Regions from separate parts of the Parafrankia sp. BMG5.11 genome, predicted to be linked through region 1. Evidence: riboswitches for the same ligand, from Rfam matches in the RefSeq annotation. Region 1 holds a riboswitch; each other region holds the start of a gene.
What was found. Region 1 has a riboswitch for cyclic di-AMP ahead of E0504_RS13535 (C40 family peptidase). Riboswitches for the same ligand answer to the same signal wherever they lie in the genome.
Positions count from the first base shown of each region.

Region 2: another riboswitch for cyclic di-AMP. It lies ahead of E0504_RS04140 (transglycosylase family protein); the one in region 1 lies ahead of E0504_RS13535 (C40 family peptidase).
Region 3: another riboswitch for cyclic di-AMP. It lies ahead of E0504_RS36180 (C40 family peptidase); the one in region 1 lies ahead of E0504_RS13535 (C40 family peptidase).

Region 1 covers NZ_SJXI01000017.1:71,174-75,654, reverse strand. Annotated here, with positions in the region: gene E0504_RS13540 (hypothetical protein) at 1,408-1,797, shown strand; cyclic di-AMP (ydaO/yuaA leader) riboswitch at 2,582-2,788, shown strand; gene E0504_RS13535 (C40 family peptidase) at 2,794-3,900, shown strand.
Region 2 covers NZ_SJXI01000003.1:165,326-169,806, forward strand. Annotated here, with positions in the region: cyclic di-AMP (ydaO/yuaA leader) riboswitch at 718-965, shown strand; gene E0504_RS04140 (transglycosylase family protein) at 972-1,655, shown strand; gene E0504_RS04145 (transglycosylase family protein) at 3,054-3,797, shown strand; gene E0504_RS04150 (hypothetical protein) at 3,985-4,302, opposite strand.
Region 3 covers NZ_SJXI01000063.1:372-4,852, forward strand. Annotated here, with positions in the region: partial or broken gene E0504_RS36165 (transposase) at 1-89, shown strand, start outside; gene E0504_RS36170 (BlaI/MecI/CopY family transcriptional regulator) at 597-989, shown strand; gene E0504_RS36175 (M56 family metallopeptidase) at 986-1,915, shown strand; gene E0504_RS36180 (C40 family peptidase) at 2,067-2,963, opposite strand; cyclic di-AMP (ydaO/yuaA leader) riboswitch at 3,198-3,325, opposite strand; gene E0504_RS36185 (DUF305 domain-containing protein) at 4,125-4,481, opposite strand, start outside.

The sequences.
Region 1 (4,481 bases):
TGATCCCGATGCCGCCCGATGCCGCCCGGGCCGGGCGGCCGCGGGGCCCGTTACGGTCCGCCCGTCCAGGGAGACCCGAAAGGTGCGTCACCGGCCCCGTCCACCAGGACCGCGGCGCCACGGCAGGCTCGCGGCGGCGGGCGCCGGGCGGCTGGCCCGCGTGCGACCGTGGCCCCGGTGGCCGACGCCGCCCGCTCGACCGGGGTGGAACGCCACACTGAAGATCGTTTTTTGGTGGGCGCGCCGAGCTCCAGGCGACGGCCGAGCCCTCCGCGGCCATGACCTTGCGTCACCGTCAGACCGGAGGCAGGCACCGCGCCGGCTCGACCGCTCGCAGGCGAAGGCCTTCAGGCCCGCGAGCCCGGAGGCCATTCGGCCCATACCCGGCCGAGGAAGCAGCGGCCCGACCGAAGGTCATATCCCACAGCCGCGGAAATGCCCGGTGGACGTCGATCCGATCACCGGAGGGGACCGGCCGTTCGACGCCCCCACCGGGCCTGGAACAACATCGAGTGCACCACCAGGATTGCTGAACGGACCTCGCCCTCCGTATGACTCCGCGGCCGCTTCCTGACTTCGCGTCGACCCGCTCACGACCGCGGAACCGCGCCGGCGACCGGTCATTGCGACGCCGCACAGCTCTGGTCTCTGGCCGTCCGACGCAGGTCGTCGGATCGGTCTCCCGGCGCGGCGGTACGGCTCACCAGGAACGGGTGGGAGACCACGCCGAATCAGCCCAGCAGGGAGGACCCGCCAAGCGGCCATCAGCCGATCGGATAGGCATCGATCCGATCAGCGCTGCGCGTAGCCGTTCCGGCTGGAGATCGGGAAGGCGCCAGATTCGCGCCGCCCGATTCGATTGTCCGACGATCTCACCGATGGTGGCCGCAGTGCCCGACAGCCCGTTCCATCCGATCAACGGAAACCGCGCTCCGTATACCGCGTATGCCGCGCCCGGCCGGGGTGCCGGAGCCCGCGACCTAGCCGACACCGAAGCCAGAGATATTACTCACAGTAACCATCATCGTCAGCGAGACCCGCGGCCGGGAGCGGCCGAATCCGCTTCCGACGCCTCTGGCCGCATCCCGTGGTGGTACGGGGTGTTGTGGGTATCGAGTCCGAGCGTCGTCTGCCCGCGCGGCAAGTCGGGTTGATCCCGCGCAGACAGGGGTATCCGTTGGTCGACACCCGATACGCGACACCCGTCTCCGTCGCCGTCTGTTGGCCGACGGCCGGATCCGGCCGACCGCATGCCGGAAACCCGATGCGTCGACTAACGTAACCAACCGTGTCGGAACTTCGGCGACGGTCGCGAGTGGCGTGGTGGCGCACATCCCACGCATTGCCGGACCGCGCCGCGACGCCCATGGGCCGGCCCGGTGCCGCTGCCAGCCGCCGGAGCCGGGCATGACACACCCACGCCCGCAGCACCACGAGATCTCCGTACTGCCCGACCGCGAGGACCTGATGGCCGAGCTGGCGAGCCGGCTCGAGGCCCTGGACGCCCTGCTGAGCCGGCTCGAGGATGCCGAGCGCCAGGCCGCGGACGCCGGTGAGCACCTCATCCGGACACGGCAGTGGCAGGAGGACACGGTCCGGACCATCCAGGAGGAACGGGCGCGGATGCGCCAGCGCCAGCAGGCCCTGGACGACCTGGCCGAGCACGCCCGCGCGGCCGTCGAGGCCCTGCACGGCAGCCACCGCTCGCTGCCGCCCGAGGTGAAGCAGCTCGAGATCGAGCTCCAGGTCCTCAACAGCTCCGGCTTCCTGACCCGGCGCAACGGCCGGGCTCGCTGAGCGGCGGTCCCCGCCGGGCGTCGAACGCTCCTCCTCCTCCTCCTCCTCTCAGCCCCTGGTCCTCCTCTCAGCCCCTGATCAGCCCCTGACCCCTGGCCCCTGGCCCGGCCTGGTGGCGGGTGGCTCGCGTGTCCGCCCATGGGCCGTCCACCTCGCCGTTTGGTGTCCGCCTCGCCCTTTCGGGGCGCGATCAGACCGGGTTCGGCCCCCAAAGGGCGAGCGGGATACCAAAGGGCGAGCGGGACGCTCACGACGACTGGCCCGATCCGGTAGTTGACGAACTTCCGCGGGCCTGGCCGGCCAGGCCCGCGGGACTCGGGGCCCGGTGCCAGGTCGGTGCGCGGTGGCAGCGAGGCCCGGTGGAGCTTCCGGGGGGTGCCTGCCCGCGGGCGGCGCGTCGATCCGTTCACGTCCCAGGAGCACCGCGAAGGGGTCCTGGGGATCGGGCCGCGCGGTCGTCCGCGGCCGCCGGATCGAGGCGGGAAGAGACGGGCCGGGGACGGAGCGAACCGGGCCCGTGAGGGGCTCCGCGGGTAGTCCCAGCCCGGTCGGCCGGTACGGGAAACCCCCGCGCAAGCCAGGAAGTTCTGGTCACCTAACGTGTTGGGACGTGATCCTCGTGTGGGCGTCCGAAAACGTGACCGAAGGCTCAGCACCCCTCCTGACCTGGGCAGATGCGGCGCAGCAAGGGGCACTTCTTTGCACACTCGACGTAGTTGAGGAGGACTAGTGTTTACCCACACCATCCGTGTGGACTAGTCTCGCTTCCGACGTCACGACAACACCGGACCGAACGCCGAATCCTGCCCGCGGTCCTGGTGTCCCCTCCGAGTCGTCACCACGGGCAGGAGCGGGGGACCCACCTCCACCGGCTGGCGCCACGACACGGCGCTGGCCTAGGGGTGAAGTCCATCGCGTGAAGGTCGCGCTATGGACCGGGCAGCCCAGCCCGAACCCGACAGCTCACCTCGCAGGCGTACGGGAAGGAACGCAACGTTGTCTGCGCAAAGTGTGCAGCTTGATGCTGAGAGACGCCGGCAGGAAGGGCGCGGCCGCCACCGTGCGCCGTCCGCCCCCACGGCGTCCAGCCGAGCCAGAGCCAGGGCCCGTACCGTCGCGGCCATCACCACCGGAACCGTCGCGGTCTCCGGGGTGGCGCTCGCCGGGTGCGCCCAGGATGTCAACTCGGACGTCGCGCTGGACGACGGCACGAACACCGCCCCGATGACGCTCGCGACCCAGATCGGGTCCCGGCTGGCGGTCGACGGAGCCATCCAGGCCGCCACCGCTACCGGCGGCGGTTCGGGCACCGTTCTCGACGCCACCACGGACATCTCCGCGCCGACTCTCTCGTCGAAGATCGACGTCGGCCTGCGCGTGACGAACCCCGAGGTCACGGTCAACGCGGACGAGCCCGTCAACATCGGCTTCTCGCTCTACAACGAGGAGACCCAGGCCCCGATCCCGGACCAGCTCATCAAGGTCCAGGTCAAGCTGCCGACCGGGTGGGCGACCTTCCTGCACCTGACGACGGACGACCGCGGCTTCGCGTCGTACACCGCGAAGGTGCTCACCACCACGAACGTCACGGCGATCTTCGACGGCACCGACGCCCTCCAGTCGGCGCACTCGGAGAACGACGCCACGCTGCGCGTCCGCCCGGCTCCGCCGCCCGCACAGGCCTCCCGCAGCGCGGACCGCACGGGCGTGAACGTCAACACCCCGGTGGTCAGCGTCAACCTGCCGACCAACACCCTCGGCGAGAAGGCCGTCTACCTGGCCTCGCTGCAGGCCGGCAAGCCGTACGTCTACGGCGCCGAGGGCCCCAACTCCTTCGACTGCTCCGGGCTCGTGCAGTACGTGTACCGGCAGCTCGGCAAGAGCCTGCCGCGTACCACCGACCAGCAGTACGCGGCCACCACCCATATCTCCCAGTACAACAAGGCGCCCGGCGACCTGATCTTCTTCGGGAGCCCCGGCAACATCTACCACATGGGCATCTACGCCGGCGACGGCAAGATGTGGGTCGCGCCCCGCACTGGTGATGTCGTCAAGCTTCAGACGATCTACACGACCTCGTACTTGGTCGGCCGCGTCACCTGAGAACGGCGGGCCCACGGCCCAGCCAGGAGACTGGCTGTTCTCGACGTCGATCGTTCCACAAGCCCACGCACCGCTCGGACGGGGCTGCCCGAACGCAGACGCCCCGTCCCCCGGAACGAGCCGCAGCGCGATCTCCCCCTCCGGTCGCGCGCGGCTCCGCCGCCGGGTCGGGGTTGTCGGGATCAACCTCGGCCCGGCGGGTCTTCCGGAGTTCACCAGGTCCCCTGTACCGGACCGCCGGTGTCACGTCTGCTCAGAACGTCTGTGCTGCGGAATGTCCGGAGTAGCTCTGCCGCGGGCAGATTTCGACACCTTCCGCGATGCTTCCGCCACGTGGCGCCATCGATGAGCTGGCCGGCAGCCATGAACGGTAGGCCGTTGCGGCATCATTCTACTTCGTCATAAGTAGCGTAGATGTAGCTTTAGCCGGCCAGACTGCCACTATCAGGCAGCAACACCCCCATTCGAACCAACCCAGCACCAGCACCAGCCCACGCGAAAGTCAACCGCACCCCACCGATCCGAGATCCTTCCGGTGGGACGGACGTCAGATCCCCCCCCATCTGACGTCCGTCCGGCCG
Region 2 (4,481 bases), on a different contig from region 1:
GCGGCCGCGCGCCGAACGCTGCTGCCGCGGTGACCCGAGCGCACCCGTTCGTGCGCCCCGGTGATACCTCTTCCGGCCCGCCCCGAGACGCACGCCGTGGCCGAACCGCGAGCCGCCCCGCCCGTGGGCCCGCGGGACAGCTCGGATTCCCGCCCGAACGGGGCTACTTCGGGGCACGCAGAGAGGCACCAGACAGCCCACGCGATCGCCCGATCACGAGCGAGAGACACACACGGACCCACCTCAGCCAAGATCGATCCGAGGGACGAATGGGACGTACCGACCCGACCCCGAGGGACGCCACCACCCCGCAAGCAGTCACAGAAACACCCCAACAAGTTAACTCATAGTTACAGTTGCGTTTCTCACACATCACGGCATGCGGGCTGGTATCAGCACGACGATATGAATTTTCTAGCTGCTTGATGACGGCCTGGCCGGCCGCGGGTAGCCTTCTCGCATATTCGGCTTGATTGCCGACAGCACGCCCAATGGTAACGATCTTTCACCAGTGTGATCTGTCGGTACGAACCACCCTCCACGACGCGGTCGCCAAGTTAATGAGCGCGCATGCGCGCGCGATACCAGCACCGTGATCAAACCTCAAGCAGCCACCGGACGGTGTGCTCTTTTTCACCCGAGGCATTCAGTGCTTGTCATTCGACCTGACGGCGTGGTTATGGTCTTCGCCGTGCCCGGAGACAGGCCGGGCACCCGACGGGTGGCACGCCGAATCCCTGCCCCCATCCGTTGGAAACAGAAACCCGATGGCAGGAGCGGGGGAACCAATACCCGGTCGCCGATTCTGGGGACCTTGGGGTGAAGCCGCTAACGCCGACGGCACGAGGAGGAAGCTTGTCCTCCGTTGCCGAAGGCACAGGATTTCCGGAGTTCCTGACTTGGCGGCCGGGCTTTTTCCCTGCCCGAACCCGACAGCTCACCTCGCAGGCGTGGGGAAGGAAAACTCACGCATGTCCGACGCACGTACCAGTGGCCGACAACGCCGCAGCAGTACCCGCAGCCGGGCCCGCACTCTCGTCTCCGTCCCCGTCATCGCCGCGGCGGTCGGCGGAACACTCGCCCTGAGCCAGCCGGCCAACGCCGCCACGACCTGGGAAGGTCTACGGCAATGCGAGTCCGGCGGTAACTACACGACGAACACCGGTAACGGCTACTATGGCGCTTACCAGTTCTCGCCAGGCACCTGGCGCAGCCTCGGCTACTCGGGGCTGCCACACACGGCTCCGCCCGCCGTGCAGGACGCAGCGGCACTGCAACTCGCACTCCGTTCCGGGTTCGGCCAGTGGCCGGTCTGCGGGAGCGGAATGGGCTCCGAGCAGCTCCTGCCCGGCGCGTCGTCATCAGGCGCCGGGGTCCAGGCGTCCAGAGCGGCCGAGCGCACCTCGCTGGTCGCCCAGCCCGCAGCCGCGGGCGTCCCGAACCTGACGCGGACATACACCGCGTCGATGGTCAACCAGGTCAGCGACGAAGTCCGCTCCTGGCAGGCCAAGATGACCTCCCTCGGCTACCCCCTCACGGTCGACGGCAGCTACGGACCACGGTCCGCGGCCGCGGCGCGTGACTTCCAGGCCGCACGCGGCCTCGTGGTGGACGGCGTCCTGGGTCCGCAGACCTGGGCGGCCACCTTCGGCTGACGTCTGCCGACCGGCGCACTCGGTCACCAGCCGGGCCGTCTGACGGCCACCGCCGCACGCGGCGCCCGCTCCCCCGCTGGCCTGAACCGACCCACCGCACCCTCCTGACGGCCGCCCCCACGCCGCCGTCCGGTCGCGGTGGCCCCCACGCACCGGTCGAGCCCCCTTCGCAAGGCGTCCTTCCCCCGGACGAGGCATCCCACCCGCGCCCGTCGCGGTGAGCCATCCCTCCATGGACTCAGGCCCTCGAACCGGGCGCCGGCGAATCATCCGTGTTCCAACTCCGCCCAGCCGGTGTGTCTCCGGACATCCCGCCCGCGGCCGACCACGTGCTGTCGCAACCGCGATTCCCCCACCAGCACGAGCTCGGCACTCTGCGTCGCCCCGGTTCGTCCGCGGCGAAGACCCGCCGGCGCCAGGACCGTATGACCCGCCCGCACGGGGCAGACCCCGCCGTGCGGGCGGGGGCCGGTGCGCGGATCGCCCCAACGATCCGCGCGGCACGGGAGGCGGTACGGACTCAGGCGGCAAGCCGGCGTCGAAGTCCCGATGCCGGGGGCCGTGTTCTCATCCGTGATCCACCCGATGATCGGACGAACCCTCCGACAGCCAAGTCGCCGCGGCGCGTGATCCGCCGCCGACTCTGCTAGGTCGAGCCCGCCGCATGATCTCCTCCGGCCCAGGCCGCAGGAGGAGCCGTCCACGCCGGTGATCCCGGCGGGCGGGCGTGTCCCACACAGGCCGGGACACGCCCGCCGCGGACGGCCAGCCCGATCCCGTCGCCCGTGCAGGTCCTCCCTCCGCCGCGCCCCGTGCCCCCGGGCCCACAACCCCATCAACCTACATATAGTCATGTTAGATATACAAAACGTAATTATCTAGGAAAAAACTACAAACGAACGACAAAAATACTTTCGAGGAGCCGTCCAGACGCGACGGCACGCGGCCCGACCCACCCCGGCGGACGGCCGTCCGCGGCCTGGCGGTAACGTCATCCGGATCAGTGCGTCTCGTCACAATCGGCTACGTCACTCGTCAATCAGCCCATTCGGGTAGCTCCGATGTGGTCCTTTCGCATCCCCCACTAGCCGCCCGAATTTGCGCCGTCTAGCTAGATCTCGCTACAGTTCCGCCCACTCGCCTCCCCGGGCGAGGTCATGCGGACGGACGCCGAGTCCTGCCCCCGTCCCCATGGCCGGAACGAGCACGGACAACATCGGGCAGGAGCGGGGGACCCACCATCCGGACGCCCCCCCGGCGTCCTAGGGGTTAAGCCGGCGAAACGTGCGGCCGGGAGCACACCGATCCGCGAGGACGGGCTCCGGGCCAGCGGCGCCGACCGGGCAACTTCCAGCCCGAACCCGACAGCTCACCCCGTAGGCGACGGGAAGGACTCTGATGCGATCGCATGATCGTGTTCCCGCCCGTTCCAATGGCCGTGGCGGAAGGCACCGAGCGACCCAGGGACCGTCCACCGCGACTCGGGTCCTGCGCACCACCGGCGCCGTGACGGCGCTGGTCGGCACCGGGCTCGCGGTGACCGCCGCTCCCGCGGGAGCGGCGACTGCCGACGACTTCGCGAAGCTCCGCAAGTGCGAGTCGGGCGGCAACTACGCCATCAACACCGGCAACGGCTTCTACGGTGCCTACCAGTTCGACCAGCGCACCTGGACGGGCCTGGGCTACCCCGGCCGACCCGACCAGGCTCCTCCCGCGATGCAGGACGAGGCCGCGTACAAGCTGTACAACAGCCGCGGCTGGTCACCATGGCCCGGCTGCACCAGCAAGCTCGGCCTCACGAGGAACGGCCCGGCGCCGGCGTCGTCCGGTGCCGGCGGCGACGTGATCGCCCAGGCCCTGACGCCGGCCGAGCCGCCTATGACGCTCGAGCGCGCTCGGGCTGAGGTCGGCGGCCAGTTCGGCGGCGAGGCGCTGAACGTCGGTATGGGCGACGACGTGCGCGCGGACGCCTTCATATGGCAGGCAGAGATGCGCGACCGCCGGTTCGTCCTGACCGTCGACGGCAAGTTCGGCCCGGAATCGCAGGGCATCGCCGCGCTCTACTCGTACCTCACCCGAGTGAGTGACGGTCAGCCCGGCGTGGTCGGCCAGAACCTGTGGAACGCCACCGTCAGCGGCTGACACCACCAGCGCCGCCAGGCACCCCGGCACCGCCGGCTTCACCTGACACCACCGTCGACGGCCGACGTCGGCGGCGCCAGCGGACGTTGCCGACAGCTGACAGCGTCGACAGCTGTCGCACGCCCTGAGACGGCCGGCAGCGCCCTCACACCGTCGGCAGCACCCCCAAGGGTGGCTGACAGCGCCGTCAGCCGGCTGGCGGCACGACCGGCGGCCGGGGCACCCGCATCCGCTCCCAGCGGCTGACAGCGCCGTCAGCGGCTGGCGGCTGCCACGGCCCGGCGCTGACGGCCTGCGGTGCCACGTCGGGACGTCGCGCGGCGTCTATGTCAAGGCGCCTCGGGGCCTGGATGTCGCCGGGCCGGGCGTCGTGCGCGCCCGCCCACCCGCAGCGAGACCAGGCCGGGCGTGGGGCCAGGCCGGGCGTGACCGCGGTGCCCGAGCCCCTGACATCGCCGTCGCCACCCGCCAGGACCGCGGACGGCGCCGGACCTGCGGCGGCCACGCGTACCTCCGGATGACGGGCGCCGGGTCCTCATGACCGTCTGGCAGGTCGGGCTATGCCTCGTTGGCACGAGGTTCCACGAGGGCGCTGTGGTCCCGGGCTGGTCCCGATCTCGCCTCCGCGCCCGTGTCGTGGTCCGCCCGGCCCTCGATTGCCGTCAAGCAGAAATCTAAAAACCA
Region 3 (4,481 bases), on a different contig from region 1:
CACCGCCGCTGCCGACACCAGCCTGGATCAACCCACCCGAACAGACCCACGACCAGCCAACCGCCGACACGGAACACCCAGCTCAGTAGTTCCTACAAGATCTTGCCTCGATCAGGTTGACGGGTTCCGCCCTCGCTCGCGGACGGCGTCCCAGCAGCAGTGCCGTTTCCTCACGAGCCTGGTCGACGTACCTCCTGGCGCGATCCACCCACACATCCTCTCGTTGCCCCCAATGCGGCGTAACTACTATGTCATGTAGCAGATCAGCACCCTCCCGGCACCTGGGCCCACAGGCAGGACCACCGAGCAAGTCGGCCCACACGCGCATTCGGGACGTCCTCCACTCCAAGCTAGGGTAGATTGCGCCCCATGAGACTCACCTCAGCAACTACGATCCATAGTAGGTATCGGCGACAAGGGGTCGAGCCACGCCAGTCCGTCCGGCGACGGGCAAGACTGCGGGGATGGACGTACGTCACCGGCCGCAGCGATGTCCAGATGCAGCCGAAGGCGGTGACCGGGGCAAGCAGGACCGCTCGCGTAGGCGCGGGATGAGATGGACGCGGTGCTTGTCGGGTGCCGTACGAGGGGGAGTTGTGGAACAACTCGGCGACCTGGAAGCCGAAATCATGGACCGGGTGTGGTCCGCACGCGGGCCGGTGGCTGTCCGTGATGTCCGGGCACTACTCGCGCCAACACGCCCGTTGGCCTACACGACCGTGATGACCGTCATGGACCGGCTGTTCCACAAAGGGTGGCTGACCCGGGAACGAGCCGGACGTTCCTACCGCTACCAGCCCGCATTGGGCCGCAGCGCCTACACCGCCCAGCTGATGAGATCCGTGCTTTCCGGGGCGGACGACCGAGGCCTGACGCTGCTCCACTTCGTGCACGCCATGGATGCTGCGGAGTACGAGACGTTGCGCGAAGCGGTGCAGTGGCACTCCTCCAGCCGTGGTCGCGACGATGAGGAACCCACCCCATCATGATCTTTGGTGTTCTCGCGGTGTACGCGGCCCTCGTCGCCTACGGTCTGCCCTACGCCCTCCGCGCTGCTTCCTGGACGTCCCGTGCGCCGCGGCTCGCCGTCGCCATGTGGCTGGCCGCGATGATCTCCGTGGTCTCCGTGGCGGTACTGGCCGCAACGCTCCTGTTCATACCGCTGCACGCGATCGGGGACACGCTGGTTCTGCTTGTCCAGTGGTGCGGTTGGACCAACCACAACCTGACGATCTCCATCCACTGGACGACTCCACGAGTTGCCGGCGTCGTCCTGAGCACCGCTGCGGCGCTCCGCCTCCTTCATGTCGCCGTCGCCGTCACCATCACCGGCCGTCGATCGCGCGTCCGTCATCGGCATGACGTCCGATTGCTCGGGCGCTTTCATCCCACACTTCGGATCTACATACTGGATCATGCTGATCGCAGTGCGTTCTGCCTACCGGGCCGGAGCGGGGGCGTCGTCGTCACCGAAGGCGCGCTGCAAGCGTTGCATCCCACCGAACTCGACGCCGTCATCGCGCATGAACGCGCCCATCTCGCAGGCAGACACCACCTCATCCTCACGACGGCAGCCGTGCTGGCCGGAGCCTTCCCAGCCGTGCCGCTCTTCGGGACAGGACAGGAGGAGCTACGCCGACTCGTCGAACTCACCGCTGACGACAGCGCGGCCCGGCGCAGCGCTCCCCACGTCGTCGCCGAAGCAGTGCTACGGCTCGCGGCTCCCCCAGCATCCGTGCTGGGCATGGCGAACACCGGCGTACGGCAACGGGTACTGCGTCTCTTGACCGCGGAGCCGCCCCTGTCCCGTCCCGCCGTCGTGGCTCGCAGCCTCATCGTCGCCGTGCTGCTCCTCCTGCCACTCGTTATGACCACGGTTCCCGCCCTCAATGAGCTCGGATATCACTGCGTCTGATCGTCTCGCTGCGACCGCCTGCAGCACCATGGCCTTCACAGCGGCGTGGGAGTCAGACCAGACCGGCTGGCCTACTAGGGGATCGGTTGCAACGACCACCGGCACCTCGCCGCCGAAAGCCGCCCGGGCCACGATGGCCAGTGGAACCGGCTCAGGTCACCCGACCGACCGAGTAGGAGTCCGCCCAGATGGTCTGGAGCTTCACCACGTCACCGGTCTTCGGCGCGACCCACATCTTCCCGCCACCGGCGTAGATCCCCATGTGGTAGATCGCGCCGGGCTGGCCGAAGAAGATGAGATCGCCTGGCTGTTCGGAGCCCTGAGCGATCCTGGTTGTCGCCGCGTACTGCTGGTCGGTGGTCCGGGGAAGTGTCTTGCCGAGCTGCTTGTAGATGTACTGCACCAGGCCGGAGCAGTCGAAGCTGTACGGCCCGGTCGCCCCGTAGACGTAGGGCTTACCGGCTTGCCGCGACGCCAGGTATACGGCTTTCTCCCCGAGCGTGTTGGCCGGGATGCTGACGTCGACCGCCGGAGTCTCGACGTTCACGGCATTGCTGGTGCCCTGCACAGATACCGGCGGCGGGGCCGGGCGTACGCGCAGCGTCGCCTCGTTCTCCGAGCGGGCGGACTGGAGGGCGTCCGTTCCATCGAAGATCACCGTGACGTTCGTGGTGATGAGGACGCGGGCCGTGTAGGAGGCGAAGCCACGCTCGTCGGTGGTCAGGTGCAGGAAGGTCGCCCAGCCGGTGGGTAGCTTGACCTGTACCTTGATGAGCTGGTCCGCCAGCGGGGCGTGGGTCTCCTCGTTGAACAGCGAGAAGCCGACATTGACAGGCTCGTCCGCGTTGACAGTCACGTCGGGGTTCGTCACGCGCAGACCCACGTCGATCTTGGACGACAGAGTCGGTGCAGAGATGTCCGTCGTGGCATCAAGGACGGTGCGCGACGCGCCCTCTCCCGCGGCACCCTGGACGGGGCCGTCGACTGCCACCCGGGACCCGATCTGGGTCGCGAGCGTCAGTGACGTGGTGTTCGTGCTGTCGTCCAACGCGCCGTCCGAGCTGGGCTCCGGCGCACATCCAGCGAGAGCCATACCGGAGACCACGACAGTGCCAGTGGTCACCGCTGCGACAGCGCGGGCCCGCGCTCTGGCCCGGCTCGACGCTGTGGGGACGGACGGAGCCCGGTGGCGACCGCGTCCCTCCTGTCGGCGTCTTTCTGCATCAAGCTGCGCACTCTGCGCAGACACCATGGTGATCCTTCCCCTACGCCTGCGAGGTGATGCGAGGTGAGCTGTCGGGTTCGGGCTGGGAGCCCGGCCGAACGCCCCGTGCGTATTCGGCTTCACCCCAAGGGCATCGAAGGAGGCGACGCCCGGAGGAACGTGGTTCCCCCGCTCCTGCCCCAGATGCAAGTCGGAGGGGTCACCGGACCAGGGGCAGGATTCGGCGTACGGTCCGATGCTGCAGCAGATGCACACACTACCAACTACAGAGCATAGTAGGTAGCAATCGGAAGATCTCAGAAGATCTTCGACGGACATCCACGCCGCTCCAGCAAGATCTAGGTTCGCCGAGCGGAGTAGACGCGCCTTTGGAGTGCCTTCGATCACCAGATCGCGGTCAGACCGCCACCCAACCAAGCCTCCCCGGGCCCGCGCAGCGAGGATCAGGACAGCAATTCGGCGCACTGCGTCCGGACACCACCCACCCTTCGCGAGGCTCGGCACCTACTACGAGACATAGTTGCCCGGGGTGAGGGGATCTCTCGGTGCTGACCTCTCCACCACCGAAAGACATTGATCATCGAGACTGGTGGCTGTCGGAAGGATTGACGGGACGTCTGTCGGGGCCGCCAAAGCCGCTGCGGCCCGCGGTGTCCGATGAACGGTCGGGTAGTCCGGGTGGATCGTCTTGCCCCGTCGCCTTGCTCGCAGGTCCGAAACGGGCCGTTAAGGCCACCATCTCCGGCAGGACGGTCTCCGGCACCGGCCTGGTGCCATGCCACGAGGGCCGCTCGCGGCCCACACCTGGTCCATGGCCTCGACTTCGAGGTCTCCCAGCCGTTCCGCTGTTCCGGTCGTCAGCTGTCTCGTCGTCAGGTCATTCGCCGCGACCGACGTTCGCGTTCGTCGTGCCGAGTGTCGCGCCTGGGACCCGAGGTGCCCTGGGACACCGGCGCGCGGCCGGTGCCCCAGGGCCCTGCTCGGCTATCCGGTACCGAGCAGGCCCTTCATGGTCTCGACCTCTGTGGTCTGCGTGGACTCGATCGTCCTGGCCAGGGCCACGGCGTCGGGGAACTGTCCGTCCCGCTGTTCGGTGCGTGCCATCGCAATCGCACCCCCGTGGTGCCGGATCATCATCTCCAGGAACATGCGGTCGAAGTTCGGACCAGACGCCGTCTGGAGAGCGGTCAGGTCGCCCTCCGACATCATTCCCATGTCGTCGGTGCCATGACCGCCGGCGCCGGGCATGGCGGTGGGTTCGCCCCACGCTGCAAGCCAGCCGGTCATCGTCTCGATCTCCGGTGCTTGCGCGGTCCCGATCTGCTGGGCCAGCGCGAGCAC